DNA from 4 places in the Ancylobacter sp. TS-1 genome. Region 4 is predicted to be linked to each of the others. Evidence: riboswitches for the same ligand, from Rfam matches in the RefSeq annotation. Region 4 holds a riboswitch; each other region holds the start of a gene.
What was found. A riboswitch is a leader RNA that binds a small molecule or an ion and turns the genes downstream of it on or off. The one in region 4 is predicted to bind thiamine pyrophosphate.

Region 1 (7,648 bases), 230 kb from region 4:
GTGTTCGCCGCTCCCTCTCGCGGGGCGGGCTCGTCAGGCGCGTTCGCGCCCCCGCCCGACGCCTCTCCCGACCAGGGCGACAGGCGCGTGCCAGCGACATGACGTTGGGTAATATCGGCCAAGTATATCCTTACGTAATGTGACCATAGGTAAGCCATCTTTCTGTTAAATGGCGCGTTTTCTGGTATGCAAAATTTTGCATAACCGAAAAACCGTAGTATGCTCGCCCCAATGACTGGTCCGCCTGCCTGCGTCCGCAGCAGAGTCGGCGTGCATTCAACAATAATAACAGAAGTTAATCGCACTCATTACGTTGGGAAACGTTCGAGGAAAACATGACAACTGTCGCAACGTCATCTGTGAACAAGACGCGCTGGATGCAGCTCGTGTTCGGCGTGATCTGCATGTGCATGATCGCCAACATGCAGTACGGCTGGACCTTCTTCGTGAATCCGATGCAGGAGGCCCATGGCTGGGATCGCGCCGCGATCCAGGTGGCCTTCTCCATCTTCATCGTGACCGAGACCTGGCTGGTGCCGGTCGAGGGCTGGTTCGTTGACAAGTACGGCCCGCGCATCGTGGTGCTGATCGGCGGCCTGCTGTGTGGGCTCGCCTGGGTGCTCAACTCCTACGCCACCACGCTCACCATGCTCTATGTCGGCGCCGCCCTCGGCGGTGTCGGCGCGGGCGCGGTGTACGGCACCTGCGTCGGCAACTCGCTCAAGTGGTTCCCCGATCGCCGCGGCCTTGCCGCCGGCATCACCGCCGCCGGCTTCGGCGCGGGTTCGGCGCTGACCGTCATTCCGATCCAGAACATGATCAAGAACCAGGGCTACGAGGCCGCGTTCTTCTACTTCGGCATCGGCCAGGGCATCGTGATCACCATTATCGCGCTGTTCCTGATGGCGCCGAAGAAGGAGCAGATCGCCAACTTCGCCAAGCTCGCCGTGGCCAAGGTCTCGCAGTCGGCGCGCGACTTCTCGCCGAAGGAGATGCTGACCAGCCCGCTGTTCTGGGTCATGTACGCCATGTTCGTCATGATGGCCGCCGGCGGCCTGATGGCGACCGCCCAGCTCGGCCCGATCGCCAAGGATTTCGGCATCGCCGACGTGCCGGTGAGCCTGATCGGCATCACCCTGCCGGCGCTGACCTTCGCCGCCGCGATCGACCGCGTGCTCAACGGCCTGACCCGTCCGTTCTTCGGCTGGGTGTCGGACCAGATCGGCCGTGAGAACACCATGTTCGTCGCCTTCGCCATCGAGGGCGTCGGCATCTACGCGCTCTCGGTGTTCGGCTCCAACCCGGTGCTGTTCGTCATCCTGACCGGCCTCGTCTTCTTCGCCTGGGGCGAGATCTACTCGCTGTTCCCGGCGATGTGCGGCGACGCCTTCGGCTCGAAGTTCGCCACCACCAATGCGGGCCTGCTCTACACCGCCAAGGGCACGGCGGCGCTGATCGTGCCGTTCACCTCGATCCTGACCACGGCGACGGGCAGCTGGCACGCGGTGTTCATCTCGGCCGCGGTGCTCAACATCGTCGCCGCCGTGATGGCGCTGGTTGTGCTCAAGCCGCTCGCCCGCGCCCATGGCCGGCGCGCCGTGCAGGGCTCGACCAAGGTCGTCGCCGCCGAGTAAGGCGCGGCGGCAACCCGTTCTTCCGCCTCCACAGGGGCGCGTCGCAGGACGCGCCCCTTTTTCTTGCTCGGTTCAAGGTATCTGGATACCGTGGCCTTGAATCGAAGCCGGACGGCAAACGGCAACATTCAGGATGTAATCGGGGAGGGCGAGGGGCGTTGGATATGGACAAAATCAACCAGACGGGGACACGGAACCGTCATATCCCTCTCTATTCGCGAGCTTCCATTCCTCAACGTTCTTGTTCGTCATCTGCTTTATGAATTTAAACTGGCGTAGCGGAAGGCGAACGGCAGGGGGTGATATCTTTTAAAGCCGGACCCGAGATCAAGTCGAAATTGAACGTTGACTTGAACCTTACGAAGCGGTCGAAGAGTCATAAATCCCAATTGGCATACATAATATTGTCGATTATGATCATGCCTTAGCGGGTCGGTTCCGCAACCCTGCGTCAGCCCCGGATCGAACGATACGGAAGCCGGCGGGGGCGGCGGAAACCGCACAACCTATTGGGAAGACATACGCCGCACTCGCGGCCGCCACGGGGGGCGAGAAAACTCCCTTTGGCCAACGAAAAACCGGCGCCCGTCCGCAGGGGCAGGAGCGCCAGCAATAAAAGCCGATCCGCGGCGAAAATCGTTTTGGGAGAGGAGATCGCCCTTGAGTACGTCCAAGACCCTTACGGCCGCCGGGCCGGGTCAAGATTTCTCGGAAAGCCGCCGCTGGCTGCAGCTGGTTGTCGGCGTCGTCTGCATGATCGCGACGGCGAACATCCAGTATGCCTGGACGCTGTTCGTGCCGGAGATCCAGCAGACCTTCGGCTGGGAACGCGCGTCGATCCAGATCGCGTTCACCATCTTCGTGCTGGTGCAGACCTGGCTGGCGCCGATCGAAGGCTACTTCATCGACAAGTTCGGCCCGCGCATCATGGTCGCCTTCGGCGCCATCATGATCGGCACCGCCTGGGTGCTGAACTCGCAGGCCATGAGCCTCACGGGCTTCTATGTCGGCGCGGCCGTCGGCGGCATCGGCGTGGGCTGCATCTACGCCACCTGCATCAACAACGCCCTGAAGTGGTTCCCGGATCGCCGCGGTCTCGCCGTCGGCCTCACCGCGGGCGGCTTCGGCGCGGGCTCGGCCGCCACCATCCTGCCGATCGCCTCGATGATCGAATCGGCCGGCTTCCAGGAGACCTTCTTCTTCTTCGGCCTGCTTCAGGGCGGTCTCGCCTTCGTCGCGGCCTGGTTCCTGCGCGCGCCCAAGGCCGGCGAGGTCAAGGCGTCCGACAAGCTCTCGCAGAGCCGTCGCGACTACACGCTGAAGGAAGCCCTGAACACCAAGCTGTTCTGGCTGATGCTGCTCATGTTCACCTGCGTGGTGACCGGCGGCATGATGGCGGTCGCCCAGCTCGGCGTCATCGCCCAGGACCTCGGCGTGAAGGAGTTCAAGGTCGACCTGTACTTCTTCGTCATGGCCGCCCTGCCGCTCGCCCTGATGCTCGACCGCGTCATGAACGGCATCTCGCGTCCGCTGTTCGGCTGGATCTCCGACCATATCGGCCGTGAGAAGACCATGGTGATCGCCTTCACCCTCGAAGGCTTCGGCATCATCGCGCTCGGCTATTTCGGCCACAATCCGTGGGCGTTCCTCATCCTCTCCGGCGTCGTGTTCCTCGCCTGGGGTGAGGTGTACTCGCTGTTCTCGGCACTGGCGGGCGACGCCTTCGGCACCAAGCACATCGGCAAGATCTACGGCGTTCTCTACTGCGCCAAGGGTATCGGCGCGCTGTTCGTGCCCGTCGGCAACCTGCTGATGGAAGCGACCGGCACCTGGTCCAGCGTCCTCTACACCGTGGCGGCCATGGACCTGTTCGCGGCCTTCCTCGCCGTGACCCTGCTGCCGCGCGTGCTGAAGGCGCATGTGGCGCAGTCCACCATCGCGCCGTCGTCGGTGGAAAAGTCCGGCACCGCTTCGGCGCATGCCTGATCGGCCGGCGGCTCCGCGCCGCCTGCCGGTACCTTCTCAAAGAGTTACCTTCTCGACTTGAGGGCCCTTCGGGGCCCTCTTTTCGTTTCCGGCGTCACCCGGTTAGGTGGGCTCGGGTGCCATGGCGAGCGCGAGGTCGGCGAGATAGGCGACCTTCAGGCTGGCGCCGGCGCCGAGGCGGGCAATGCCGGCGCGGTCGAACCATGCCGCCTCCAGCGCGTCGTCGGCCGCGACCGCCGTGCCGGAGCGCCAGCGGCACAGCACCGCGATCATCGCGAAATGATGGGCGAGCGCGCCCTCGCCGTCGTGCTGGATGAAGTCCAGCACGGTGATAAGGCGGGGCGCATCGGCCTCGATGCCGGTCTCCTCGCGGAGCTCGCGCAGCGCCGCGTCGAGATAGGCCTCGCCCGGCTCCACCCTGCCGCCGGGAAAGCCCCACAACCCCTGATCGGGCGGATTGGCGCGCCGCACCAGCAGCACCGAGCCGCCGCGCCGCACCAGCGACAGGACGGCGGGGACGGGGCGGACGGGGGAGGCAGACATGCGCGGCGGCTCCTCGGCATCGGGAAGGAACCGGCCGGGAGCGTCTCCCGGCCGGCGTCGACGTCACGCTACTCCGCGGCGGCGGTGTCGCGATAGAGAGCCCCGCCGCCGGCGCGGAAGGCCTCGCTCATCTGCGCCATGCCCTGCGCCGCCTCGTCGGCGCGCGCGGCGTCGCGTATCTCCTGGCTGATCTTCATGGAGCAGAATTTCGGCCCGCACATGGAGCAGAAATGCGCCAGCTTGTGCGCCTCCTTCGGCAGCGTCTCGTCATGGAAGGCGGTCGCCGTCTCGGGGTCGAGGGCGAGATTGAACTGGTCCTGCCAGCGGAACTCGAATCGCGCCCGCGAGAGGGCGTCGTCCCATGCCCGCGCCAGCGGATGGCCCTTGGCGAGATCGGCGGCGTGGGCGGCAATCTTGTAGGTGATGACCCCGGTCTTCACGTCGTCGCGGTCGGGCAGGCCCAGATGCTCCTTCGGCGTGACGTAGCAGAGCATGGCGGTGCCGAACCAGCCGATCATCGCCGCGCCGATGGCGGAGGTGATGTGGTCGTAGCCCGGCGCGATGTCGGTCGTCAGCGGCCCGAGCGTGTAGAAGGGCGCCTCGCCGCAATGGCTGAGCTGCTTGTCCATGTTGGCCTTGATCTTGTGCATCGGCACATGGCCCGGTCCCTCGATGATCACCTGGCAGTCATTGGCCCAGGCGATCTTCGTCAGCTCGCCCAGCGTCTCCAGCTCGGCGAACTGCGCGGCGTCGTTGGCGTCGGCGATGGAGCCGGGACGCAGCCCGTCGCCGAGCGAGAAGGTGACGTCATAGGCGCGCATGATCTCGCAAATGTCCGCGAACCGCTCGTAGAGGAAGCTCTCGCGGTGATGGGCGAGGCACCACTTCGCCATGATTGAGCCGCCGCGCGAGACGATGCCCGTCACCCGATTGGCGGTGAGCGGCACGAAGGGCAGGCGCACGCCGGCATGGATGGTGAAATAGTCGACGCCCTGCTCGGCCTGCTCGACCAGCGTGTCGCGGAACACCTCCCAGGTCAGATCCTCGGCGACGCCGCCGACCTTCTCCAGCGCCTGGTAGATCGGCACGGTGCCGATGGGGACGGGCGAGTTGCGCACGATCCATTCGCGGATGTTGTGGATGTTGCGCCCGGTGGAGAGGTCCATCACCGTGTCGGCGCCCCAGCGGATCGCCCACACCATCTTGTCGACTTCCTCCGCCACCGAGGAGGTGACGGCGGAATTGCCGATATTGGCGTTGATCTTGACGAGGAAGTTGCGGCCGATCGCCATCGGCTCCAGCTCGCCATGGTTGATGTTGGCGGGGATCACCGCCCGCCCGCGCGCCACCTCCTGGCGCACGAATTCCGGCGTCACCACGTCGGGGATGGCGGCGCCGAAATCCTCGCCGTCGCGGATGATCTCGCGTACCCGCTCGCGCAGCCCGTTCTCGCGCAGGGCGACGAACTCCATCTCGGGTGTAACGATGCCGGCGCGGGCATAGGCCATCTGCGTCACCGCCGCGCCGCCCTTGGCCCGCAGCGGGCGGTGGCGGAGCGGGAAGGGCGCGACCAGCTTCTCGGGCGAGACGTGGCCATTATCCTCCGGCTTCACCGTGCGCCCCTCATACGGCTCGACATCGCCGCGCGCGCGTACCCATTCCTCGCGCGGACGCGCGAGGCCGGCATTGATGTCGATGGCCGCTTCCTCGTCGGTATAGGGGCCTGAGGCATCGTAGACGGCGAGGTTCGGCTCGCCGGCGGAGGGGTGCAGCAGGATTTCGCGGAAGGGCACGCGAAAGCCGCGCGCCGGGCATTCGGCATAGATGCGCCGCGAGCCGGGGATGGCGCCGGTGGCGACGCCCAGAGCGTCGGGCTTTTTCGGGGTTTCAGTCGTCATTGTGGATCTCCAGAACCAATGGTTGGGGAGACCCGGGTATTTTGACGTTGGGGAAGGATGGCGGTGTGCGCCATGCGGGCAAGCCCGGGAGACGCGACGCCATTCGGTTCCGATCCCTTCGCCGGCATGACCCGGATCAGGTTCGAAGGGTCATCGCGTTGCCCGCCTCTCGGCGTGCCGGCGCTCTCTCAGCCCCCTAGCGGGGCTCCCCTTGGAACGAGGGCGATCTTCGACCAAAGTCGCGGCGGGGTCAAATCCGGCCGGCGCCGTCACCCCGCCGCCGCCGCATTTCCTGTAGATTGCTGATTCACGAGGAAACGACGCTTCGAGAGACATCGGGGGATTCATGGCCGGCCTGACGCTTCCGCTCCGCACCGCAACCCGCCGCATCACGGCCTCCGGCCTGCTCATGGCGGGCGCACTCGCCGCCGCGCTGCTGGCGCCGCTGCCGGCCTCGGCGCAGCAGAACTGCGGCAATAACGGCGCCGGCTTCGACCAGTGGCTGGCCGGCTTCAAGCAGGAGGCGGTGGCGCAGGGCGTCTCGCCGCGTACCGTGTCGACGGCGCTGAACGGGGTGAGCTACGCCCCCGACATCGTGGGCACCGATCGCGGGCAGAAGGTGTTCGGCCAGAGCTTCTTCCAGTTCTCCGACCGCATGGTCGCCAATTACCGGATCCAGCAGGGCCGCCAGCACATCCAGAAGAATCCCGAGCTGTTCGCGCGCATCGAGCAGACCTTCGGCGTGCCGGGCGCGGTGCTTGTCGCCTTCTGGGGGCTGGAGACCGATTTCGGCGCCTTCATGGGCGACAAGTCGACCATCCGCTCCGTCGCGACCCTGGCCTGGGACTGCCGGCGGGCCGAGATGTTCCGTACCCAGCTGATGGCGGCGCTGAAGATCATCGATCGCGGCGACCTGACCGTGCAGACCATGCGCGGCCCGTGGGCGGGTGAGCTGGGCCAGTTCCAGTTCCTGCCCGACCATTATCTGAACTACGGCGTCGACTTCGACGGCGACGGCCACATCAACCTGATCCGCTCGGCGCCGGACGCGCTCGCCTCGGCGGCGAACTATCTGCGCTCGCTCGGCTGGAAGCCCGGCCAGCCCTGGCTGGAAGAGGTGCGCGTGCCCGCCAACATGCCCTGGGAGCAGGCCGACCTTTCGATCAAGCATCCGCGCGCGCAATGGGCGAAGGCGGGCGTGGTGCGGGCCGGCGGCGGCCAGCTTCCGGCCGACCAGCTTCCCGCCTCGCTGCTGCTGCCGATGGGCCGCTTCGGCCCGGCCTTCCTCGTCTATCCGAATTTCGACGCCTTCACCGAGTGGAACAACTCGCTGGTCTACGCGACCTCGGCGGCCTATCTCGCCGCGCGCGTGGCCGGCGCCGGGCCGTTCAATCGCGGGCAGGGCGACAAGATCCCGGTGCTGTCGATGGCGCAGGTGCAGGAGCTGCAGCGGCTGCTCAACGCGCGCGGCCACCATGTCGGGCGCATCGACGGCATTGTCGGCGCGGCGACGCGGCAGGCGGTGCGGACCGAGCAGATGCGGCTCGGCCTGCCGGCCGATTCCTATCCCACCGCCGAACTGGTGGC
Region 2 (7,648 bases), 490 kb from region 4:
CCGGTCGCTCCACTGCGCATTGTCGAGATAGGTGATCTGGCCCGGCGCCGGCTCGACGACGATGCGCGCGGTGTCGAGCACCTGCAGCGCGGTCGGCGGGCCGATGACGAGCAGGCCGGCGCCACGGCGCGGCGCGTTGAAATCCGCCGGCGCGCTCAGGTCGAAGGTCGGCACCGCCTTGTCGCCACCCGACAGAATCGAGCCGCAGCCGCCCAGCGCAAGGGCGAGCGCCATTGCGGCCGCGCAGCCGGCCAGCCTGCGATAGGTGTTGCTGAAGCTCACGCCCTCGCCCCTGCCCCCATGACGTCCCAGACCCCCCATCGGCTAGCGCCCAGTGTAGTTGGGAACGTTCGACCCGCCAAAGATGAACTGGCGGGGATTACGCTCGAAATTACGGAAAACGCGCTCGATCTCGCCAAGCGTGCGCCGGCCGTCGACCGCCAGCGCCTCGTATTGCCGCAGGCCGGGCCCGGTGAACTTGTTCAGGTTGACGGAAAGTTCGGCGGTGCGGGTGTCGAGATTGACCGCCAGCTTGCGGATCTCCGCCGCCGCGCTGGTGATCTCGTTGAACATGCCCTTGCCTTCCTCGCTCGTGGTCATCGCCGCCACATTGTCGAGGATAGAGTTGAACTTCAGCGCCATGCCGTCGAGCTGGGCGGAGAATTTCGCCACGTCGTCCACCGTGCTGCCGACCTTGGTCGGATCGAGCGAGACGACGACCTTGTTGAGATTGTCGGCCAGCGTGCTGATGCGCTGCGCCGCCCCGCCCGTCTCCTTCAGGAAAGTGTCGATGTTGCCGGCATTCTGGCCGAGCGCGGCGGTGAACTTGTCCACATTGTCGATCACCGAGGCGATCTTGGTGTCGTTGGCGCGCACGAGGTCGTCGACGCGCGTGGCGATGTCGTTGACGCGGCCCAGCACCTCGCGGGCGGTCCGCACGAGGTCCTGCACCGCCGAGGTGTTGGCGTCGATGCGCGGCAATTCGCCCTCGGGCGGGGCCGGCAGCGGCGTTGCCTCGTTCGAGCCGCCGACGAGGCCGACCGACGACAGGCCGGTCAGGATCTGCGAGTCGAGCGTTGCCCGCGTGTCGGACTTGATCGGAGTGCCCGGCTGCACGGCGATGGTGGCGACCACCTTGCGCGGGTCCTGCGTGTCGAGGCGCAGCCCCGTCACCTCGCCGACCGGGATGCCGTTGAACGTCACCGACGAGCCGGTCTGCAGGCCGCTGACGACGCCGGAGAACACCACGTCATAGGAGGTGCGCGGCCCGCGGCTGTTCGATCCGGTGAACCACCAGACGAAGACGAAGCCCGCCGCGACGATGGCGAGGGTGAACAGGCCGATGATGGTGTAGTTGGCGCGTGTTTCCATGGGTCCTCAGCGCGCCTCCGCGCTCGCGAAGCCGGCGGCGCGCGCCCGCTTGCCGTGGAAATAGGCGGAGACCCAGGGATGTTTCGACGCCAGCATGGTCTCGATCGGCCCGACTGCGATTACCTTGCCCTCCCCCAGCGCCGCGATGCGGTCGCATACCGTATGAAGGCTGTCCAGATCGTGGGTTACCATGAATACGGTCAGCCCCAAAGTCTGCTGCAAGGTGGCGATAAGCTCGTCGAACTCGCCCGCGCCGATCGGGTCGAGACCCGATGTCGGCTCGTCGAGGAACAGGATCTCCGGATCGAGCGCCAGCGCCCGCGCCAGCGCCACGCGCTTGATCATGCCGCCGGAAAGCTCGGACGGCGCCTTCTCCGCCACGTCGGGCGCCAGCCCCACCATTTCCAGCTTGGCGATGGTCAGCTCGTCCATCAGGCCGGGCGACAGGTCGAGATATTCGCGCATCGGGAACTGGATGTTCTGGCGCACGGTCAGCGAGGAGAACAGGGCGCCCTGCTGGAACAGCACGCCCCAGCGCCGCTCCAGCAGCCGGCGCTCCGCGTAGCTGAGCGTGTCGATGTTCTGCCCGAACACCTCCACCGTGCCCGAGCGCTTGTGAACCAGCCCGAGAATGGCGCGCGTGAGCACCGATTTGCCGCCGCCCGAAGCGCCGACGAAGCCGAGGATCTCGCCGCGCATCACGTCCAGCGACAGCCCGTTGAGCACGACGCGCTCGCCGAACCCGACCACGATGTCGCGCACGCGGATGATCGGCTCGCCGGGTGCCACATCCAGCGTCGCCATGTCCGGGAGAGTGTCGCCCTGAGCCTGCACCGCGCGCCTCACATGTCGATCGCGGCGAAGAACATGGCAAACAGCCCGTCCACCACGATCACCAGGAAGATTGCCTTCACCACCGCGGCGGTGGTGTGCGCGCCGAGCGACTCGGCGCTGCCGCCCACCCGCATGCCCTCCATGCAGGCGATCAGGCCGATGATGGCGGCCATGAAGGGCGCCTTGATCATGCCGACCTCGAAAGTGTTGAGGGCGATGGCCTCCTTCAGCCGGGCGATGAAGATCTCCGGCGAGATGCCGCCATAGAGCCAGGCCACCAGCCCGCCGCCGGACAGCGCGCACATATTGCCGATGAAGGTCAGCAGCGGCACCGCGATGATCAGCGCGACAAGGCGCGGCAGCACCAGCACCTCGTTGGGATCGAAGCCCATCACGCGCAGCGCGTCGACCTCCTCGCGCATCCGCATCGAGCCGAGTTCGGCGGTGAAGGCGCTGCCCGAGCGGCCGGCGACCATGATGGAGACGATCAGCACGCCGAGTTCGCGCAGGGTGAGGATGCCCACCATGTCGACGACATAGGTCGTGGCGCCGAACTTGCGGAAATGGAAGATGCCCTGCTGCGCGATGATGCAGCCGATGAGGAAGGTGATCAGCGCGACGATCGGCACGGCGCGCAGGCCGGTGCGCTCCAGATGATAGATCATCGAGGTGAAGCGGAATGTGTGCGGCCGGACCAGAACGCGCAGAAGGGCCGACATCGCCGTGCCGATGAAGGACAGCAGCGCCAGGCCGTCCTGCGCCATCGCGACCGTCGTGCGGCCGACCAGCTGGATGCTGCCGATGACGGCGTTCACATGCCGCGTACGCGGGGGATTCTCGTGGCTGCCCTTGACGATATCGTCGAGCAGCGGGCGGAACCGGCGCTCCAGCCCGACGATCTGGAAGCGCACGCCATCCTTTTCGAGCGCCTGGATGATCCGGTCGAGCACCACCGCGCCGAGCGTGTCGAAGCCGCGCACGCCGGACAGGTCGAAGCGGGCGCTTTCCGTAGGAGCGGCAGCGAGTTCGGCCAGGGCGGCGTCCACGCTACCCTCGAGCGCCCGCCCCTGCACGGCCAGCCAGCTGCCATTGCCCACGAACACGAGTTCGCGGCCATTTCGGGCCGTGGCCAGAAGCGGCGCTTCAGCGGCTCCCAAGAGTGGCTCCCAAAAAGTGGCTCCCCAATCGCCGAATTCGCGATGTATTTCTTAGCCGTAAGCCTCCGCGCCGTCGAGGGAGCCGGACCCTCATGGGCGCCCCAGGCTGCCCGATCGGCACTTAATCGCGGCCAGTGTGGTTTCGCGGCGACGCCACCGCCGGCAGCCGGAACGCTATGCTGTCCCATGGTCGACGATTCGGTCGCCCCCGTGGTCTGCCAATCATGACCCGCATCAAGGTCCTTGCCGAGAGCTTCCCGATTCGCGGCAGCTTCACCATCGCCCGCGGCTCGAAGAGCGAGGCCGTCGTGGTGCGGGTCGAACTGCGCGACGGCGCCCATGTCGGCCAGGGCGAATGCGTGCCCTATGCGCGCTATGGCGAGAGCGTCGCCGGAGTCGTCGAGACGCTCATCGCCCTCGCCGGCCGCATCGAGGCCGGCCTGCGCCGCGACGAGCTTCAGCTCACCCTGCCGCCCGGCGCGGCGCGCAACGCGCTCGATTGCGCCTTCTGGGACCTCGACGCGAAACGCGCCGGCGTGCGCGCCCATGAGCTTGCCGGGCTCCCCGCGCCCGGGCCGGCGCTCACCGCCTTCACGATCAGCCTCGACACGCCGCAGGCCATGGCCGAGGCCGCCCGCGCCAGCGGCCATGACCTTCTCAAGCTCAAGCTGGGCACTGAGGGCGACAGGGCGCGCCTGCGCGCGGTGCGCGACGCCGTGCCAGGCACCCGGCTGATCGTCGACGCCAATGAGGGCTGGACGGTCGAGAACATCGCCGAGAACCTCGCCGCCTGCGCGCGGGCCGGTGTCGAGCTGGTCGAGCAGCCGCTGCCGGCGGCGCGGGACGCCGCGCTGGCCGACATCCCCCATCCGGTGCCGATCTGCGCCGATGAAAGCGCGCATGGGCTGGACGGCCTGCCCGACCTCATCGGCCGCTACGACGCGCTCAACATCAAGCTGGACAAGACCGGCGGCCTCACCGAAGCCATCGAACTGGCCCGCGCCGCCCAGGCGCACGGCCTCGACATCATGGTCGGCTGCATGGTCGCCACCTCGCTCGCCATGGCCCCGGCCATGCTGCTGGCCCCGCTGGCGCGCTTCGTCGATCTCGACGGGCCACTGCTGCTGGCGCAGGACCGCGCGCCGGCGCTGCGCTACGAGGGCAGCGTGGTCTATCCGCCCGATCCGGCGCTGTGGGGCTGATCGGCCCGCATCGAGGCGCAGGCCAGCGCGAGGAGCGCGCCAGCCGTGGCCAGGCCCGCCGAGACCAGAAAGGTCTGCGCGCCGAAGCTCTGCCAGAGCGGCCCGGAAACCAGAGTCGCCCCGGCCATGGCGATCGCGGTCGCGCAGGCCGCGATCCCCTGCACGCTGGCGCCGCGACCGGGCGGCGCGTGGCGCGCGACAAGTTCCACCGTGCCGAGATAGGTGCAGCCGAAGGTCAGCGCGTGCAGCGGCTGTAACAGAAGCAGCAGCAGCAGCGGCGGATCGAGCGCCATCGCCGCGAAACGCAGCAATCCGGCGAGGCCGCCGAGCAGGAGCAGCCGCTCCGGGCCGAGATGGTGCGTTACCCGCGTGCCGAAATGGAACAGCACCACCTCCGCCAGCACCCCGAGCGACCACAGAAGCCCGATGGTGCCGTCCGACAATCCCTTTGAATGCCACTCGATCGAGGCGAAGGCATAGAGCGCGGCGTGCGAGCTTTGCACCAGCGCCGCGGCGACCATGCCGACCAGCAGCACCGGCGCGAGACCGCCAAAGGCGCGGCGCGGGCGACGGTCCGCCGGCGCCTTCGCGGGACGCGGCAGTGGCGAGGCTTCCCTGAGGGCCGAGGCGGCCAGGGCCGCCGCGACGCTGCCGGCCACGATCAGCCAGATCACCGCGTCGTGCGACACCGGGCCGGCAAGGCCGGCGAGCAGGCCGCCCGCCACCAGATTGCCGCCGATGAAGGCCATCGAGCCCCACAGCCGCACCCGGCCGTAATCCACCAGCCCCTCGCGCCGGCGCGCCACCGCATAGGCGTCCAGCACCGGCAGGCTCGGCTGCCAGAAGGCGGCGACGACGCCGAGGGCGACGAGAATGAAGGTGGCTCCCGGCGCCAGGGCGATGAAGACGAAGCACAGGGCGGTGCCCAGCGAATAGCCGATCAGCGTGGCGCGCGGCCGGCCGCTATGGTCGGCCAGCAGCCCGCCGAGCGGCATCGTCACCAGCCGCACCACCTGCGGAATGGCGAGCGCCAGCGCGATCATCGCCGCGTCGAAGCCGCGATGCTGCAACCAGACCGGAAAGAACGGCACGAAGACGCCGATGCCGAAGAACAGCCCGGCATAGACGGCGGCGATGGCATGGCGGGGCGCGATGACGGGCACAACGGGGCACCAGCGGGGACCGCGCCTCGATAGCAGCCCCAGGCCGCGCGTGCGAGGCCCCTCGGCGCGCCGGCCGCGACGTCACCACCAGGCGTGGAAGTGGTGCACCGGACCGTGGCCACGCCCGATCTCCAGTTCCTCGGAGCGGGCCAGCGCGCGGGTGAGATAGTCCTTCGCCGCCGTCACCGCCTCGCGCAGCGACAGGCCGCGCGCGAGGCCGGCGGCGATGGCGGAGGACAGCGTGCAGCCGGTGCCGTGGGTGTTGCGGGTGGCGACGCGCGGCGCGCTGAGTTCGAGAACGCCCTCGGCGTCGAGCAGCACGTCGGTGCTCTCCGGCCCTTCGCCATGCCCGCCCTTGATCAGCACCGCGCGCGGGCCGAAGGCGAGCAGCCGCTCCGCCTGCGCACGCACCTCTGCCAGCGTGCCGGCCGGCGCCTCGTCGAGCAGCGCGGCGGCCTCGGGCAGATTGGGCGTGATGAGCAGGGCGCGCGGCAGCAGCCGGGCGCGCAGCGTGTCGATCGCCTCGGGCACCAGCAGCCGGTCGCCGGAGGCCGCGATCATCACAGGGTCGAGCACGACGACGGACTGGCGGTGGCGCTCCAGCCCGGCGGCCACCGCCTCGATGGCCTCGGGGCGCGAGAGCATGCCGATCTTCACCGCATCGACGGCGATGTCCGAGAACACCGCGTCGATCTGCGCGCCGATGAAGGCAGGCGGCACGTCGTGGATGCCGGTGACGCCGACCGTGTTCTGCGCGGTGAGCGCGGTGATCACGCTGGCGCCATAGACGCCGAGCGCCGAAAAGGTCTTGAGATCGGCCTGTATCCCGGCGCCGCCGCCGGAATCCGAGCCCGCAATCGTCACCGCGATCGGTGTGGAACCGCCCATCTTCGCCTCCCTCGCCGCGCGGTCCGGGGGCGTCGTCGCAGGCAAGTCCCCTCGCCGGCGCGCGCGACCCGTTCCCTCCGCCGGCATGACCCGGATCAGGTTCGTGGGTTGGCGCCGGCTGCGGCCCGGATTTTCAGGGCAACGCCGCCTCGCCTCTCAGCCCCTGCGGGCACCCCAACGAGATCGTCATGGCGAGATAGGCGAAGCCGCCCGCCCGCGCAAGCCGGGCGCCGCTGCCGGCCGGCGGCAGGGGTTGCGCGCGGGCCGGGCTTCTGTTCCTTATCGGCCTCCCGACCCGAAGCCGGAATGCCGTGATGGTTCCCTTCTTCATGCAGATCAAATGTCACCTCGGCCATTCCTACGAGGTGGCGAACGCCATCGCCGACGCGGAGATCGCCTCGGAGATCTACTCGACCGCCGGCGAGTTCGACCTGCTGGTGAAGTTCTACGTGCCGGAGGGCACCGACATCGGCCATTTCGTCAATGAGAAGGTGCATCTCTTCCCGGGCATACAGGACACCCGCACCATCATCACCTTCAAGGCGTTTTGAGCCTCAGGCGGTCGGGCCGGAGGGCGGTGTCGCCGCCGCGTCCTCGCGGTTGCGCTCGATGCCGAGGCGCCGCTCGCGCCAGATGACGAAGAGGCCCGCCCCGATCACGATGGACGCGCCGAGCACCACCAGCAGCGGCGGCGCCTCGGCGAACAGGATGAAGCCGAGCAGCAGCGACCACAGCATGGCCGAATAGGCGAAGGGCGCCACCACCGAGGCGGGCGCGTAGCGGTAGCTCTCGGTCAGCAGGATCTGCCCGACGCCGCCGATCAGCCCGGTCGCCACCAGTAGCGCCGCCTCGCCGGGACCCGGCCGCACCCAGCCCCAGCCCGCTGTGGCCAGCCCGGCGACCGCCGCCAGCGCCTGGAAATAGAACACGATGGCCGCCGTCGTCTCGGTCTGGGTAAGCCGCCGCACCTGTATCATCGCCCCGGCGGTGAAGCCGGCCCCGATCAGCGCGCAGGCGGCCCCGACCACATGGT
Region 3 (7,648 bases), 1.6 Mb from region 4:
CGTCCGCCGTCCCAGGCGACAAGGATGCGCTTGGCGGAGAAGGGCTTCTGCTGCTTGCGCGGCACCACCAGCACCGGCCGGCCGGAATCGAACAGCACCGCCTCGGTGATCACTTCCTCGGCGCCGAGCTTGTCCGGATCGGCCTGGTTGACGATGGTCAGGTCGAACAGGCGCGCAATGGTGCCGATCTGCTCGGCCGCGCCGCCGGGCGTGCCGTCGATCAGGCGGACTTCGGCGGTCAGGCCGAGCGAGCGCGACGCCTCGCCGAAATGCTCCACCGAAAGCTGCGCCAGACGCTGGCTCTCGGCCCGCTGGGCCTCGATGAAATCGGTCGAGAAGGCTTCGGTATACACCGGCGGGACGTCGATCTGGTAGCTCACCGCCACGCCGGTGAGCTGGGCGCCGAGCGCCGCCGCGGCAGAAACCGCATAGTCGACGGCCGTATCTTCGTCACCTTCCCCTACGCGAAGGCTGACGAGAATGTCCTTTATCATTTGGCTTCCTCCACTTCTGACGTTCGCGATATTCTTCCCAATCAAGTGTGGTCGCTTTGACAGGCGTCAAGACTTGCGGGGCGCCACCCTTGCCGCGCGGCGCAGGCAACACTCGCGCAGCCACCGCCCGGCCGCTATAGGTGCTGAAACCGATACAGGGATTTTCCTTATGGCCGCCGCCGGGCGCACGATCGCCATCACCTTCGTGCTACTGGCCCTGTGGGAGGCCATTGTGCGCCTGTTCGGCCTGCCAGCCTACATCCTGCCGGGGCCGCTTCGCATCGGTGTGACGGCCTGGGATAATGCCGACATTCTCGCCCGCAATGCCGCCATCACGCTCGGCGAGATGCTGCTCGGCCTGCTCTGCGGCTCGCTGCTCGGCATCGGCTGCGCCCTCGCCATGGCGTCCTCGCCGCTGATGCGCCGCGCCATGCGCCCGGTGCTGCTCGTCGCGCAGGCGCTGCCCGTCTTCGCCATCGCCCCGCTTCTGGTGATCTGGTTCGGCTTCGGCCTGTCCTCCAAGATCGTGATGGCGAGCCTCATCATCTTCTTTCCGGTCGCCTCCGCCTTCCATGACGGGCTCGCACGCACCGAGCAGGGACTGGTCGATCTCGCCCGGCTCGGCGGGGCGGGCACGGCGGCGACGCTGCGCTTCATCCGCATCCCGGCGGCGCTGCCCGCGCTCGCCTCGGGCCTGCGTGTCGCCACCGCCGTCGCGCCGATCGGCGCCGTGGTGGGCGAATGGGTCGGCGCCTCGGCCGGGCTCGGCTACCTCATGATCTATTCCAACGCCCGCATGCAGACCGACATGGTGTTCGCCGCGCTCGCGGTGCTGCTCGCCCTCGCGCTGATTCTGTTCACGCTGGCCGACCGGGCTCTCACCCGCCTCGTGCCGTGGGCACCGGAGACCGCGCCGGGCTGAACCGACGGTGGGCAGATGCGCGGACGGGCTTGCGTCGGCGAGGGCTTGGATGGACGATGTCCGTCCTGCCGCTCCTGTGAGAATCCATGATCTCGCGCCACGTGATCTATGAAGCGCTCGTCGACGTCTTCGAGCTTTCGCCCGTGGCCATCTGCATTTCGACGGCAGAGCACGTCTCGCGCTACATCATGGCGAATCCGGCCTATCTGGCCCTGATCGGCCGCCGCTGGGAAGAGATCGACGGCAAGCCGATGTATCTCGACACGGTCCGCGCGCTCGACGACCCGCAGCGGCTGCGGCGCATCGAGGCGCTGGACACGATCGGGCTGTTCCAGCTGGAAGAGGTCGACCTGCGGCACGCCTCCGGCCGCATCGTGCCGACGCTCATTTCCACCCAGCGCCGCACCATCGAGGGGCAGAAGTTCGACATCGAGATCATCATCGACAATTCCGAGCGCAAGGCCTTCGAGCGCCGCATCCTCGAAGCCGCCTATACCGACGTGGTGACGGGCCTGCCCAACCGGGCGGCGTTCGACCACCGGCTGCGCAGCATCCTCGACCAGCGCGCCGAGGGCGATGGCATCAGCCTCGCCTATATCGACCTCAACGGCTTCAAGACGGTCAACGACCGCTTCGGCCACGCGGCGGGCGACGCGGTTCTGCGCACGCTCGCCGACCGGCTGCGCCGCCATGCCGGTTCCCGGCACCTCGTGGCGAGGATCGGCGGCGACGAGTTCGCCAAGATCACGACCTTCTCGCAGGATGACATTCCGACCCTCGAGGCCATGCAGGCCTTCGCCGATGCCCTGTGCGCGGCCATCGAGGCCGAGGGACACCGGCTTTCCATCGGGGCGGCCATCGGCGTCGCCGTCACCCGGCAGCAGATCGATTCTGACACGCTGCTGGGCCGCGCCGACACGCTGATGTACGCCGCCAAGGCGACCGGCGGTCGCGTCGCGGTGGCTCTCGACTGGATCGGTGACGCGTGAGCCTCGTCCTCTCCAATGCCGGGGCCCGCCGCATCTTCCTCGCCCGGCAGCAGCTCAGCCGGCCGCGCGGCGCGATGAGCCGGGCGGGACTGCTGGAGCTGATCGACGATCTCGGCTTCGTGCAGGTCGACAGCATCGCCACCGTCGAGCGCGCGCATCATCACATCCTCTTCGCCCGCAACCCGAGCTACAAGCGCGAGCACCTTACCGCGCTGCTGGAGAAGGACGGCGCGCTGTTCGAGCACTGGACGCACGACGCCGCCATCGTCCCGGCGAACCTGTTCCCCTACTGGAAGCACCGCTTCGCCCGCGCCCGCGCGACGCTGGCCGAGCGCTGGCGCTCCTGGCACGAGAACGGCTTCGAGAGCTATGTCGACCACGTGCTGGAGCGCGTGCGCCGCGAGGGCCCGTTGATGGCGCGCGACTTCGAGCAGGAGCCGGGCGAGGGCAAGCGCCAGCCCGGCGGCTGGTGGAACTGGCACCCGGAGAAGACGGCGCTCGAATATCACTGGCGCACCGGCGCGCTCGCCATCGCCGGGCGCGAGGGCTTCCAGAAGGTCTACGACCTCACCGAGCGGGTCATCCCGTCCCGCCATTTCGCCGGCGAGGTGTCGGAGGAGGCCTTTGTCGACTGGGCCTGCACATCGGCGCTGGAACGGCTGGGCTTTGCCACCTCGGGCGAGATCGCCGCCTTCTGGGGCCTGATCACGCCGGAGGAGGCGCGGCGCTGGGTCGAGGCCGCCCGCGACCGGCTGGTGCCGGTCCTGCTCACCGGGGCGGACGGGCGCCCGCGCGCCTCGCACGCCTTTGCCGATGCCGCGACCGCCTTCGACGCGCTGCCCGCCCCGCCCGCGCGGCTGCGGGTGCTGAGCCCGTTCGACCCGCTGCTGCGCGACCGCAACCGGGCGGAACGGCTGTTCGGCTTCAACTACCGCATCGAGGTCTTCGTGCCGGCGCCCAAGCGGGTCTATGGCTACTACGTCTTCCCGCTGTTGGAAGGCGACCGGATGATCGGGCGCATCGACATGAAGGCGGACCGCAAGGCCGGCACGCTCGACGTGCGCCGGCTGTGGCTGGAGCCGGGCGTGCGCGCCTCCGGCGGCCGGCTCGACGCGCTCGACGCGGAACTCGCCCGCCTCGGCCGCTTCGCCGGGGTGGAGCGCACCGTCTATCTCGACGGCTGGCGGGGCGAGTAGACGCGGCGCCGCTCGAAACGCCCCTCATCGCCGGGCTTGACCCGGGGATCCAGACCTTTGGGCCGCACACCCGGACTCTGGGTGCCCGGGTCAAGCCCGGGCATGAGGGCGGCGAGGATGTCCTGCGGCCGGGATGACGGCACGTTCGCTTCATTGTCATCCCGGACGGCCGGAGGCCGATCCGGGATCGCTTGTCCGCCGGAATCCCCCACCCCCACCCGCCTGATTGCCGTGGCATGCCAGCGATGCTAGCCTTGCCGTGTCCGAGGGGTGTCCCGCCGGCCTTTATGGCCGAAGGGGCTGAGATGGCAGCCGCCAGACCCTTTGAACCTGATCCGGGTCATGCCGGCGAAGGGACGGAACGACGGCGGGAAGCCACGCGAGCCGCGCGGACCCGAGCCGGATTTCCCCCGAAAGCTCATGTGCCGGATCTCCACAAGGGAGGAGATCCAATGCTGAAGAACCTTGCCGCGCGCACCGGCGGCATCCTCATGGCCCTCGCGCTCGGGCTTGCCCCGGCGGCGGCCGCCGACAAGCTCACCGTCCTGCTCGACTGGTACGTCAACCCCGACCACGCCCCGCTGATCGTGGCGCAGGAGAAAGGCTTCTTCAAAGCGCACGGCCTCGACGTCGAACTCGTCGCGCCGGCCGATCCGTCCGCCCCGCCGCGCCTCGTCGCCGCCGGTCAGGCGGAGATCGCGGTGAGCTACCAGCCGAGCCTCTATCTCTCGGTCAAGGAGGGCCTGCCGCTGGTGCGCTTCGGCACGCTGGTGTCGACCCCGCTCACCGCGCTGGTGGTGCTGAAGGACGGTCCGATCAAGTCGATCGCCGACCTCAAGGGCAAGACGGTGGGCTATTCGGTGGCGGGGCTGGAGGACGCGCTGCTCGGCACCATGCTGGCGAGCGCCGGGCTCAAGCCCTCCGACGTGACGATGATCAACGTCAATTTCGCGCTCTCCCCCGCCCTCGTCGCCGGCAAGGTCGACGCGGTGATCGGCGCCTACCGCAATTTCGAGCTCACCCAGATCCGGCTGGAGGGCAAGGAGGGGCTGGCCTTCTTCCCCGAGGAGCACGGCGTGCCGGTCTTCGACGAGCTGATCTATGTCACCCACAAGGACAAGATCGGCGACCCGCGCCTCAAAGCCTTCCTGGCCGCCGTCGAGGACGCCACTATCTACATCCTCAACCACCCGCAGGACGCCTGGGAAGTGTTCGTGAAGGCGAATCCGAAGCTCGACGACGAGCTCAACCGCACCGCCTGGGCCGACACGCTGCGCCGCTTCGCCCATGCCCCGGCGGCGCTCGATTCCGGCCGCTACGCCCGCTTCGGCGACTTCATGAAAAGCCACGGCCTGATCGACAAGGTCGAGCCGGTCTCGGTCTACGCGCCGACGCTGCCGTAGACGCCGCCACTCACCCCGTCATGGCCGGGCCTGGCCCGGCCATCCACGCCTTCTGGCGACCAGACCGTGGATCCCCGGGTCGAGCCCGGGGATGACGTTGCTCATGAAACCTTCCGATCCCCGCCCAGCGATGCTAACCGATGCGGGGGCAGCAGGGACGCAGAGGGGCAGGCATGAGCAATGTGCCGTATCACGCGGTGGCGATACTGGTCGGCGCGATCGTCGGCGTGCTCGGCTCCGGCCTGCATGTCGGCGTCGAGACCTTCACCGCCGCCTGGCCCGCCTTCCTGCACGGGACTCTCCAGCTCGACGGCGTCGCGCTCTACGCCGCCGGCGCGCTGGTCGCCGCCGCCATGACCCTCACCGCGCTCTGGCTGGTGCGCCGCTTCGCCCCGGAAGCCAGCGGCTCCGGCGTGCCGGAGATCGAGGGCGCGATGGAAGGGCTGCGCGAGGTGCGCTGGCACCGCGTGCTGCCGGTGAAGTTCGTCGGCGGCTTCCTCTCGCTGTCCTCCGGCATGGTGCTCGGCCGCGAGGGCCCCACCATCCATATCGGCGCCTCGGTCGCCAAGGCGGCCTCCGACCTGATGAAATGGCCGTCCGAGGACATGCGGGCGATGCTCGCAGCGGGCGGCGCGGCGGGCCTCGCGGCGGCGTTCAACGCGCCGCTGGCGGCGGTGCTCTTCGTCATCGAGGAAACCCGCCGGCAGTTTCCCTATTCCTCGCGCAGCTACATCGCCGTCGTGCTCGCCTCCATCGCCAGCGCCATCGTCACCGAGTACCTGACCGGCAACCGGCCTTACATGCTGCTGGAAGCCTCGGCCATCCCCTATGGCTGGCTGCCGGCCTTCATGGTGCTGGGCGCCGTCCTCGGCGTGGTCGGCGTCGTCTTCAACCGCACGCTGGTCTGGTCGCTTGACCATGTACGCCGGCTCGGCCAGCGCACCTCCTTCTACATCTTCCCGGCCGTGGTCGGCCTCGTCGTCGGCGTGCTGATCTTCGTGCGGCCGGAGGCGACGCAAGGCGGCGAACTGCTGGCCGTGCAACTGACCAAGGAAGGGCTGCCGCTGGCCATGCTGGCGGTCATCGTGCTGCTGCGCTTCGTCATGACGATGGCGAGCTATTCCACCGGCGTCGCCGGCGGCATCTTCGCGCCCATCCTCGCCCTCGCCACCACCATCGGCCTCTGCTACGGCACCGCCATCGAGAGCGTGACGGCGCTGCCCGAGCACGGGCACGCCGCCTTCGCCATCGCAGCCATGAGCGGGCTGTTCGCCTCCACCATCGGCGCGCCGATGGTCGGCATGGTGCTGGTGCTCGAACTCACCGGCGCCTATGCGGTGCTGGTGCCGGTGATGATCACCGCCATCTTCTCCAACATGACCTCGCTGGCGCTGGGCGGACGCCCGATCTACGAGATCCTGCTGGAACGCACGCTGGCGATCGAGGCGGAGGGCCGCGCCGCCGCCTCGCGCTGAGCCGCCCGGTTTAGCCGCCCGGCTCAGGCGCCCGCCGGAACTCCCTCCAGCGTCGCCGGCCCGTCGCCGCTGCGGTGCAGCTCGATATGGCGCTCGTGCAGTTCCCGCAGCGTCGAGCGGTGGCCGATCGACAGGATCGCCGCCGCCGGCAGGCGCTCGCGCAGCAGGCGGTAGAGTGCCGCCTCGCCCGGCTCGTCGAGCGCCGAGGTCGCTTCGTCCAGCAGCAGCACGTCCGGCTTGATCAGCAGAGCGCGGGCGACCGCGAGGCGCTGCTGCTCGCCGCCCGACATCACCGCCGGCCACAGCGCCCGCTCGTCGAGCCGCCCGGCGAAGCCGGCCAGGCCGACCGCCTCCAGCGCGAGGCGCAGTTCCTCGTCCTCGTGCCGGCCGATCGGGTCGGGATAGGCGAGCGCGCCGCGCAGCGAGCCGATGGGCAGGTAGGGACGCTGCGGCAGCGTCAGCATGCGGGCGCCCGGTGCCAGGGCGATCTGCCCGTGGCCATAGGGCCAGATGCCGGCAATGGCGCGCAGCAGCGTGCTCTTGCCGCTTCCCGAGGGCCCGGTGAGCAGCACCCGCTCGCCGCGCCGGACATCGAAATCGTCGACGGTGAGCAGCGCGCGCCCGTCCGGCAGGCGCACCTCCATCTGCGCGAGGGCGAGCGGCGCGTCGGCCGTCACCGCCGGCGCCTCGCGGAACTCGCTCTGCAGCGCCTCGGCCTGCGTCATCTGCACCGAGCGCTCGAAGCCGACCAGACGGTCGACCACCGATTTCCAGTCGGCGAGCGTGGCATAGGCGCCGATGAAGAAGGAGAAGGAGCCCTGCACCTGCCCGAAGGCCGAGCCGGTCTGCATGAGCTGGCCGAGCTGGATGGTGCCGGCGAAATAGGCCGGCGAGACCACCACGAAGGGGAAGATCACCGAGAGCTGGCTGTAGCCGGCGGTGAACCAGGTCAGCCGCTTCTGCGCGATCATGATGCCCCAGTAATTGTGCACCACATGGGCGAAGCGCGAGAGCAGGCGCCCGCGCTCCACCGGCTCGCCGCTCATCAGCGCGATCTGCTCGCCATTCTCGCGCACGCGCACCAGTTCGACGCGGTAATCCGCCTCGAAGCGCTGCTGGTCGAAGTTCAGCTTCACCAGCACCCGGCCGATGAGATGGGCCAGCAGCGT
Region 4 (7,648 bases):
CGGGCGGGCCGGGGCCGGCATTTCGGGGGGCGACATTTCGGGCGCAGGCGTCTTGCTGGAGGGCGTCTTGCTGGCGGGCATCTTGCTGGAAGGCATCTTGCTGGAAGGCGTCATCGGGCACCGCTCGGAGGGAATCGGGGCGCGCGAGCAATAACCCGCGCCATCGGGGAACCCAAACCGGGTCGCGCGTGTTCCCTTCCCACAACCGGGAGAAGGGCATCATGTTCAAGGGCGGGCTTCTGTGGCTGATCGGCATTCCGCTGCCGATCATCATCGTGCTCTGGCTGTTCGGCTATCTCAGCTGAGGCCTCGGGCCTTCACGAGACCGCGAGCGGCGGGCTCAGGCTGACCTTGCGTCGGTCGGGAGCTTACCGATCGGTTCAATTCAGCTACTGTTCGCGTCATCCTGCGCTTTGCCGCAGCCATCCTACCGGCGGTTTTCAGAACCGGAATTCGCATGGATCATACCGGCAGCCACGACCAGGCGCTCGTGGCCCTGTCGCTCGTCATCGCCGTGGCGGCGTCCTACACGGCCCTCGATCTCGCCGGGCGCCTGCCGGATGCGCGCGGACGTGCGCGTGACGGATGGCTGGCGGCGGCGGCGCTGGTGCTGGGCGGCGGCATCTGGGCGATGCACTTCATCGCCATGCTGGCGCTGCATGTGGGGGCGCCTGTCTCCTACGATGTCGGCCTGACCGCGATTTCCTTCCTGCTCGCCGTCGTCGCCACGGGTATCGCCTTCTTCGCGGCGAGCCGGGTGCGGCCGGACCGGCCGGGGCCCGGGCCGGGCAGCATCGTGCTCAGCGGCATCTTCATGGGCCTCGGCATTGTCGGCATGCACTACACCGGCATGGCGGCGATGCGCGTGGCGGGAGCCATGTCGCACGACATGCTCTATGTCGGCGCCGCCATGGTGCTGGCGGTCACCGCCTCCACCGTCGCGGTCTGGCTCGCCTTCCGCCGCCATTCCATCGCGCAGCGCGCCGGCGCGGCGCTGGCGCTCGGCTTCGGCATCGCCGGCATGCACTATGTCGCCATGTGGGGGATGACGATCACCCGGCATGAAGGCGTGCACGACCCGCTCGGCGGCATGGGCAATGTCGAGCTGGTGGTCGTGGTGACGGCGGCGACCTTCGCCATCTTCGTCGCCGTGCTGCTCGCGGCCATGTACGACCGGCGCTTCGCCGTGCTCGCCGACCGCGAGGCGGCGATGCTGCGGGCGAGCGAGGAACGCTACCGCACGCTCTACCGCCGCACGCCGCTGCCGCTGCACTCGCTGGGCGGGGACGGACGGATCGAGCAGGTGAGCGACCGCTGGCTCGACCTGCTCGGCTATCGCCGCGAGGAAGTGATCGGGCGCCCGCTCACCGACTTCATGACCCCCGATTCCGCGCGCCGGCGCAACGAGGAGCACTGGCCGCAGCTGGTCGGCAGCGGCGAACTGCGCGAGGCCGAGTACCGCCTCGTGACCAGAGACGGCCGGATGCTCGACTGCATGCTGTCCGCCGTGACCGAGAAGGACGCGCAGGGCGGCATCCTCAAGACCCTGTGCGGGCTGATCGACGTCACCGACTACCGCGCCGCCGAGGAGGCGCTGCGGCAGGCACAGAAGCTGGAGGCGGTCGGCCAGCTCACCGGCGGCATCGCACACGATTTCAACAACCTGCTCGCCGTGGTGCTGGGCAATCTCGAACTGGCAGCCAAGCGCGCGCCGGGCGATCCGCGGCTGCAGACGCTGCTCGACAACGCCACCCAGGCCGCACAGCGCGGCGCGGCGCTCACCCAGCGCATGCTGGCCTTCGCCCGACGGCAGGACCTGCGGCCCGAGCCCGTCGACGTGCCCGACCTCGTGCTCGGCATGGCCGAGATGCTGCGCCGCTCGATCGGCCCCAGCGTGCGCATCGAAACCCGCTTCCCGCTCGGCCTGCCGCATGCGCGGGTCGACGCCAACCAGCTCGAACTGGCGCTGCTCAACCTCGCGGTGAATGCGCGCGACGCCATGCCCGATGGCGGCACCATCACCATTGCCGCCGGCGAGCGCGTGGTGGCCGTCGGCGACGCCGACGCGGAGGCTGGCAGCGAGGCGCTGCGGCCGGGGCGCTATTTCTGCCTCTCGGTGAGCGACACTGGCGCCGGCATGGACGAGGAGACGCTGGCCCGCGCCGCCGAGCCGTTCTTCACCACCAAGGGCGTCGGCAAGGGCACCGGCCTCGGCCTTGCCATGGTGCATGGCCTCGCGGCGCAGTCGGGCGGCCAGCTTCTGCTCGAGAGCCGTCCCGGCCACGGCACGACGGCGACCATCCTCATGCCCATCGCCGACACTCCCCCCGTGGCTGCGCCGGTCGCGGTGGCGGTCGAGGACGAGATGGTGCCGGCCGGCACGGGCGGGGCGCAGCGCGTGCTGGTCGTCGACGACGACCCGCTGGTGCTTTCCGCCACCGGCGCGATGCTGGAGGATCTCGAATGCCTCGTCACCGAGGCGGCATCGGGGGAGGAGGCGCTGCGCATCCTCGAATCCGGCGTCAGCTTCGATGTCGTGCTGACCGATCAGGCCATGCCCGGCATGACCGGCGTGCAACTCGCGGCGGCGCTCGCGGCCCGCTGGCCGGACCTGCCGGTCATCCTCGGCACCGGCTATGCCGAGCTGCCGCCGGACGCGCGCGCCGGCATGATGCGGCTCGGCAAGCCGTTCAGCCGCGAGGCGCTGCGGCGCGCGGTGATCGCGGCGACGCGCCCGGCGGGCCGGGCGGGCGACAATGTGGTGCCGATCTCGCGCCGTGGCTGAGGCCGCCCTGCGGCCGGCGGGGAATATTGTCGGCCGGCCGGTGACATCGGCCTGCCGAGGGACTATATCCATTTTGTCCGGGGGAGCCTCGTCAGGAGGCTGAGAGGCCATCGGCGCGTCGACCCGACGCGGCATGGCGACCCTTCGAACCTGATCCAGTTGAGACTGGCGGAGGGAGGAGTGAATGACGTTCCCGCACACTGAATCGACCGACACCGCGCCGCATCGGGCGGCCAATGCCATGCGCGTGCGCATCGTGGGCGGCGGCGTCGCCGGGCTTACCTGCGCGCATGCCTTCGCGCGCCGGGGGGCGCAGGTGACGCTGATCGAGCGCCGCAGCGCCACCGGGCAGGGCTGCTCCTGGTATGCCGGCGGCATGCTGGCGCCCTGGTGCGAGCGCGAGAGCGCCGAGCCGATCATCGCCGAACTCGGCTTCGAATCACTCGCCTATTGGCGCGAGGCGGTGCCGGACGTGCCGAACGAGGGCAGCCTCGTGCTGGCGCAGGCGCGCGACCTGCCGGACCTGCGCCGCTTCTCGCGGCGGACCGAGGGGTTCGAATGGCTCGACGGCGCGGGCATCGCCGCGCTGGAGCCGGACCTCGATGGCCGCTTCGAGCAGGGGCTGTTCTTTCCCACAGAGGCGCATCTGGAACCGCGCAAGGCGCTCGCCGCGCTGACCGCCCGGCTGGTCGGCGAGCATGGCGTGACCATCCGCACCGATGCCGACGGCTTCGAGGAGCCGGGCGAGGCCGACATCGTGGTCGACTGCCGGGGGCTGGCGGCGCGCGACACGCTTGCCGACCTGCGCGGCGTGAAGGGCGAGATGCTGGTGCTCTATTCCACCGAGGTGTCGCTGAAGCGCCCGGTGCGCATGCTGCACCCGCGCATCCCGGTCTATATCGTGCCGCGCGGCGACGGGCATTTCATGATCGGCGCCACCTCGATCGAGAATGACGAGCGCGGGCGCGTCACCGGGCGCTCCATGCTGGAACTGCTGGGAGCGGTCTATGCGCTGCACCCGGCCTTCGGCGAGGCCGAGATCGTCGAGATCGGCGCCGATGTGCGCCCGGCCTTTCCCGACAACCTGCCGCGCCTGCGCCGGCGCGGCAACACGATCTATGTGAACGGGCTCTACCGCCACGGTTTCCTCGCCGCGCCGGCTTTGGCGCGTCGCGCAGCGGAACTGGCATTCGACGGGACGTATTTCCCGGAGGTCATGGATGAAGATCATCGTGAATGGTGAGAACGCCGACACGCGCGCGGGCACGCTGGCCGAACTCCTCGGCGAGCTTGGGCTCGGCGAGGCGATGGTGGCGACGGCACTGAACGGCGCCATGGTGCGCAAGGTGAAGCGCGGGGAGACCCAGATCGCCGATGGCGACCGGGTGGAGATCCTCGCGCCGATGCAGGGTGGCTGACAGGGAGGCTGTCATGGATGCGATCAACATGTCCGGGACGCTCGCCGATCCGGTCGAATTCTACGGAACCAAGGTGGGCTCTCGCCTGCTGCTGGGCACGGCGCAATATCCCTCGCCGGCAATCCTCCAGGAGGCGATCCGCGCCTCGGGCGCCGACATCGTGACCGTCTCGCTGCGGCGTGAATCGGGCGCGGCGAAGGCCGGGCAGCCTCTCGCGGGCCAGAGCTTCTGGCAGCTCATCCGCGACCTCGGCGTAAGGGTGCTGCCCAACACCGCCGGCTGCAAGACGGTGAAGGAAGCCGTGACCACCGCCGAGATGGCGCGCGAGCTTTTCGACACGCCCTGGGTGAAGCTGGAGGTGATCGGCGAGGACGACACGCTGCAACCCGATGTGTTCGGGCTCGTCGAGGCGGCGCGCATCCTGTCGCGCGACGGTTTCCAGGTGTTCCCCTACACCACCGAGGACCTCGTTGTGGCGGAGAAACTGGTGGCCGCCGGCTGCGAGGTTCTGATGCCGTGGGGCGCCCCGATCGGCTCCGGGCGCGGGCTGAACAATCCCTATGGCCTGCGCTCGCTGCGGGCGCATTTCCCCGGCCTGCCGCTGGTGGTCGATGCCGGCGTCGGCGTGCCCTCGCATGCGGCGGCGGCGATGGAAATGGGCTACGATGCGGTGCTGCTGAACACGGCGGTTGCCAAGGCCGGCGATCCGGTGCGCATGGCGCGCGCCTTCGCCCGCGCCATCGAGGCCGGCCGCGAGGCGCTGATCGCCGATCCCATGGAAGCACGCGACATGGCGGCGCCCTCGACCCCGGTGATGGGCCGCGCCATCCTTGGACAGTGAGAGGTCCGGCGCCGCCGGCCGGTGAGTGAACCGATGAAGCTCGACCCGTTCTACCTGATCGTCGACCGCGCCTCCTGGCTGCCGCGCCTGCTGCCGCAGGGCGTGAAGCTGGTGCAGCTGCGGGCCAAGGAACTCGACGAGGCGGCGTTGCGCCGGGAGATCGCCACCGCGCGCGACGTCTGCGCCCGCTACGGGGCGCAACTCGTCGTCAATGATTACTGGCGCCTCGCCATCGACGAGGGCTGCGACTTCGTGCATCTCGGCCAGGAAGACCTTGCCGATGCCGATCTGGTGGCGATCCGGCGGGCGGGGCTCAAGCTCGGCATCAGCACCCATGACGAGGCGGAGCTGGAAGTCGCGCTGCTGGCGCGGCCCGACTATGTGGCGCTGGGCCCGGTCTACCCCACCATTCTCAAGAAGATGCGCTGGGCGCCGCAGGGGCTGGAGCGCGTCGCCGCCTGGAAGAAGCGCGTCGGCGACCTGCCGCTGGTCGGCATTGGCGGGCTGACCATCGAGCGCGCTCCCGGCGTGCTGCGCGCCGGCGCCGACAGCGTGGCGGTCGTTACCGACGTGCTGCTGAACGACAATCCCGAGCGGCGCGCCCGCGAGTGGGTGACGGCGACGCGCGAGACGGTGTGACGGTCACGGCCGGGAAGGCTCCCGGCCGCTCCTGCGGCGATCAGGGCGGGTTCAGTGCAGGGCGGGGGCGCCGCCGGCCTTGTCGTGGGTGCCGAAGCGGTCGACCATGGTGGCGCTCGCTTCGTTGAGCCCGAGCACCTCGACATGCGCGCCGGCCTTGCGGAACTTCATCACCGCCTTGTCCAAGGCGCCGACCGAGGTGATATCCCAGAAATGCGCGTGGGTGAGGTCGATCACCACCTCGCGCGCCGGGTTGTCGAAGTCGAAGCCCGAGAGGAACACCTCGGAGGAGGCGAAGAAGATCTGCCCCTCGACGACGAAGGTGATGCGTCCCGCCGCCTCGTCGATGATCTCGCCGACCGCCACAAGCTGCGAGACCTTGCCGGCGAAGAACACGCCCGACAGCAGCACGCCGACCAGCACGCCGATGGCGAGATCGTGCGTCGCCACCACGGTGACGACGGTCGCGAGCATCACCAGTGAGGACGAGCGCGGATTGGTGCGCAGATCGAGGAGCGAGCGCCACGAGAAGGTGCCGATGGAGACCATGATCATCACCGCCACCAGCGCCGCCATCGGGATGATGCGCACGAGATCGTCGAGCACGAGGATGAGGAACAGCAGGAAGCTGCCGGCCACGAAGGTCGACAGACGGCCGCGTCCGCCGGAGGTGACGTTGATGACCGACTGGCCGATCATCGCGCAGCCGCCCATGCCGCCGATCAGCGCCGAGGCGATGTTGCCGGTGCCCTGGCCGATGCATTCCTGGCTCTTGTTGCTCGGCGTGTCGGTCATGTCGTCGACGATCTGCGCGGTGAGCAGCGATTCCAGCAGGCCGACGGCGGCCAGCGTCAGCGAATAGGGCAGGATGATCTGCAGCGTCTCCAGCGTCAGCGGGACGTTCGGGAGGGTGAAGATCGGCAAAGTGGAGGGCAGTTCGCCGAGATCGCCGACCGTGCGCAGTTCCACGCCGCTCCACCAGGCGAAGAGCGTGAGCGCGGCGATGGCGACCAGCGGCGAGGGCACGGCCTTCGTCAGGCGCGGGAAAAGATAGATGATGGCGAGACCCGCCGCGATCATCGGGTAGGTCTGGAGCGGCACGCCGATGAGTTCCGGCAGCTGCGCCATGAAGATGAGGATGGCCAGCGCGTTGACGAAGCCGGTGATGACCGAGCGCGAGACGAAGCGCATCACCCGGCCGAGCTTCAGGAAGCCGGCGAGGATCTGGATGATCCCCATCAGAATGGTGGCGGCGAACAGATATTGCAGGCCATGGTCGCGCACGAGGGAGACCATGACGACCGCCGTGGCGGCGGTGGCGGCCGAAATCATGCCCGGCCTTCCGCCGACGATGGCCGAGACGCAGGCGATGGCGAAAGAGGCGAACAGGCCGACCTTGGGGTCGACGCCGGCGATCACCGAGAAGCCGATGGCCTCGGGAATGAGGGCGAGGGCGACGACGATGCCGGCGAGGAGATCGGCGCGGATATTGGAGAACCAGTCGCGGCGGTAGCGTTGGGAGAGGGTCATGAAATCAACTTCGCAAAAGAGCGGGCGACCGCCGGAGGGGCGGTGGGGGCCTGCGCTGCATGTGCGTGGTCCGGCGGATCGGCGGCCGGAAGAGCCACCCGGGATTTCACCGGGTCCGGATTCATGGGTTCCTCGTAGCGGCTTCCCCGCTGCGGCGCAACATGGCCGGCCCGCCACGGACCGAGCGCCGCGTGCTGTTGCGACAGTGCGGCGGCTGCGCGCCGTGCTCGCGGCGGGGCTCTGGCTCGCCGCCACACCGGCGCTGGCCGACGCCGAATCCGATATCCGCGCGCGGCTCGACGCGTGGACGCGGGCCTTCAACAGCGGTGACAAGGCGGGCGCCTGCGACCTGTTCTCCCGCGCGCTGGTCTCCGATTATCGCGGGCAGGGGGAGGCGGGCTTTGAGACACGCTGCGCGCTGATCGGGAAGGCGCT

Region 1: linked by a shared signal. The riboswitch ahead of thiC (phosphomethylpyrimidine synthase ThiC) and the one ahead of thiO (glycine oxidase ThiO) in region 4 are both predicted to bind thiamine pyrophosphate.
Region 2: linked by a shared signal. The riboswitch ahead of thiD (bifunctional hydroxymethylpyrimidine kinase/phosphomethylpyrimidine kinase) and the one ahead of thiO (glycine oxidase ThiO) in region 4 are both predicted to bind thiamine pyrophosphate.
Region 3: linked by a shared signal. The riboswitch ahead of GBB76_RS00215 (ABC transporter substrate-binding protein) and the one ahead of thiO (glycine oxidase ThiO) in region 4 are both predicted to bind thiamine pyrophosphate.

What each region holds. Positions count from the first base shown of each region.
Region 1 is NZ_CP045144.1:1,831,787-1,839,434, reverse strand. Features, by position in the region: gene oxlT (oxalate/formate MFS antiporter) at 336-1,634, shown strand; gene oxlT (oxalate/formate MFS antiporter) at 2,388-3,620, shown strand; gene GBB76_RS08830 (NUDIX hydrolase) at 3,723-4,163, opposite strand; gene thiC (phosphomethylpyrimidine synthase ThiC) at 4,232-6,061, opposite strand; TPP riboswitch at 6,158-6,283, opposite strand; gene GBB76_RS08820 (lytic murein transglycosylase) at 6,408-7,648, shown strand, end outside.
Region 2 is NZ_CP045144.1:1,107,112-1,114,759, forward strand. Features, by position in the region: gene GBB76_RS05400 (ABC-type transport auxiliary lipoprotein family protein) at 1-282, opposite strand, end outside; gene GBB76_RS05405 (MlaD family protein) at 325-1,371, opposite strand; gene GBB76_RS05410 (ABC transporter ATP-binding protein) at 1,378-2,175, opposite strand; gene GBB76_RS05415 (ABC transporter permease) at 2,214-3,362, opposite strand; gene dgcA (N-acetyl-D-Glu racemase DgcA) at 3,587-4,564, shown strand; gene GBB76_RS05425 (MFS transporter) at 4,534-5,727, opposite strand; gene thiD (bifunctional hydroxymethylpyrimidine kinase/phosphomethylpyrimidine kinase) at 5,809-6,615, opposite strand; TPP riboswitch at 6,671-6,802, opposite strand; gene GBB76_RS05435 (Lrp/AsnC ligand binding domain-containing protein) at 6,930-7,166, shown strand; gene GBB76_RS05440 (DMT family transporter) at 7,170-7,648, opposite strand, start outside.
Region 3 is NZ_CP045144.1:44,507-52,154, reverse strand. Features, by position in the region: gene GBB76_RS00235 (universal stress protein) at 1-494, opposite strand, end outside; gene GBB76_RS00230 (ABC transporter permease) at 664-1,416, shown strand; gene GBB76_RS00225 (GGDEF domain-containing protein) at 1,503-2,405, shown strand; gene GBB76_RS00220 (winged helix-turn-helix domain-containing protein) at 2,402-3,601, shown strand; TPP riboswitch at 3,858-3,975, shown strand; gene GBB76_RS00215 (ABC transporter substrate-binding protein) at 4,054-5,004, shown strand; gene clcA (H(+)/Cl(-) exchange transporter ClcA) at 5,178-6,479, shown strand; gene GBB76_RS00205 (ABC transporter ATP-binding protein/permease) at 6,503-7,648, opposite strand, start outside.
Region 4 is NZ_CP045144.1:1,601,058-1,608,705, reverse strand. Features, by position in the region: gene GBB76_RS07740 (MHYT domain-containing protein) at 458-2,785, shown strand; TPP riboswitch at 2,855-2,979, shown strand; gene thiO (glycine oxidase ThiO) at 3,027-4,028, shown strand; gene thiS (sulfur carrier protein ThiS) at 4,006-4,203, shown strand; gene GBB76_RS07725 (thiazole synthase) at 4,232-5,044, shown strand; gene GBB76_RS07720 (thiamine phosphate synthase) at 5,078-5,683, shown strand; gene GBB76_RS07715 (SulP family inorganic anion transporter) at 5,735-7,213, opposite strand; gene GBB76_RS07710 (DUF4440 domain-containing protein) at 7,212-7,648, shown strand, end outside; sul1 at 7,278-7,333, opposite strand.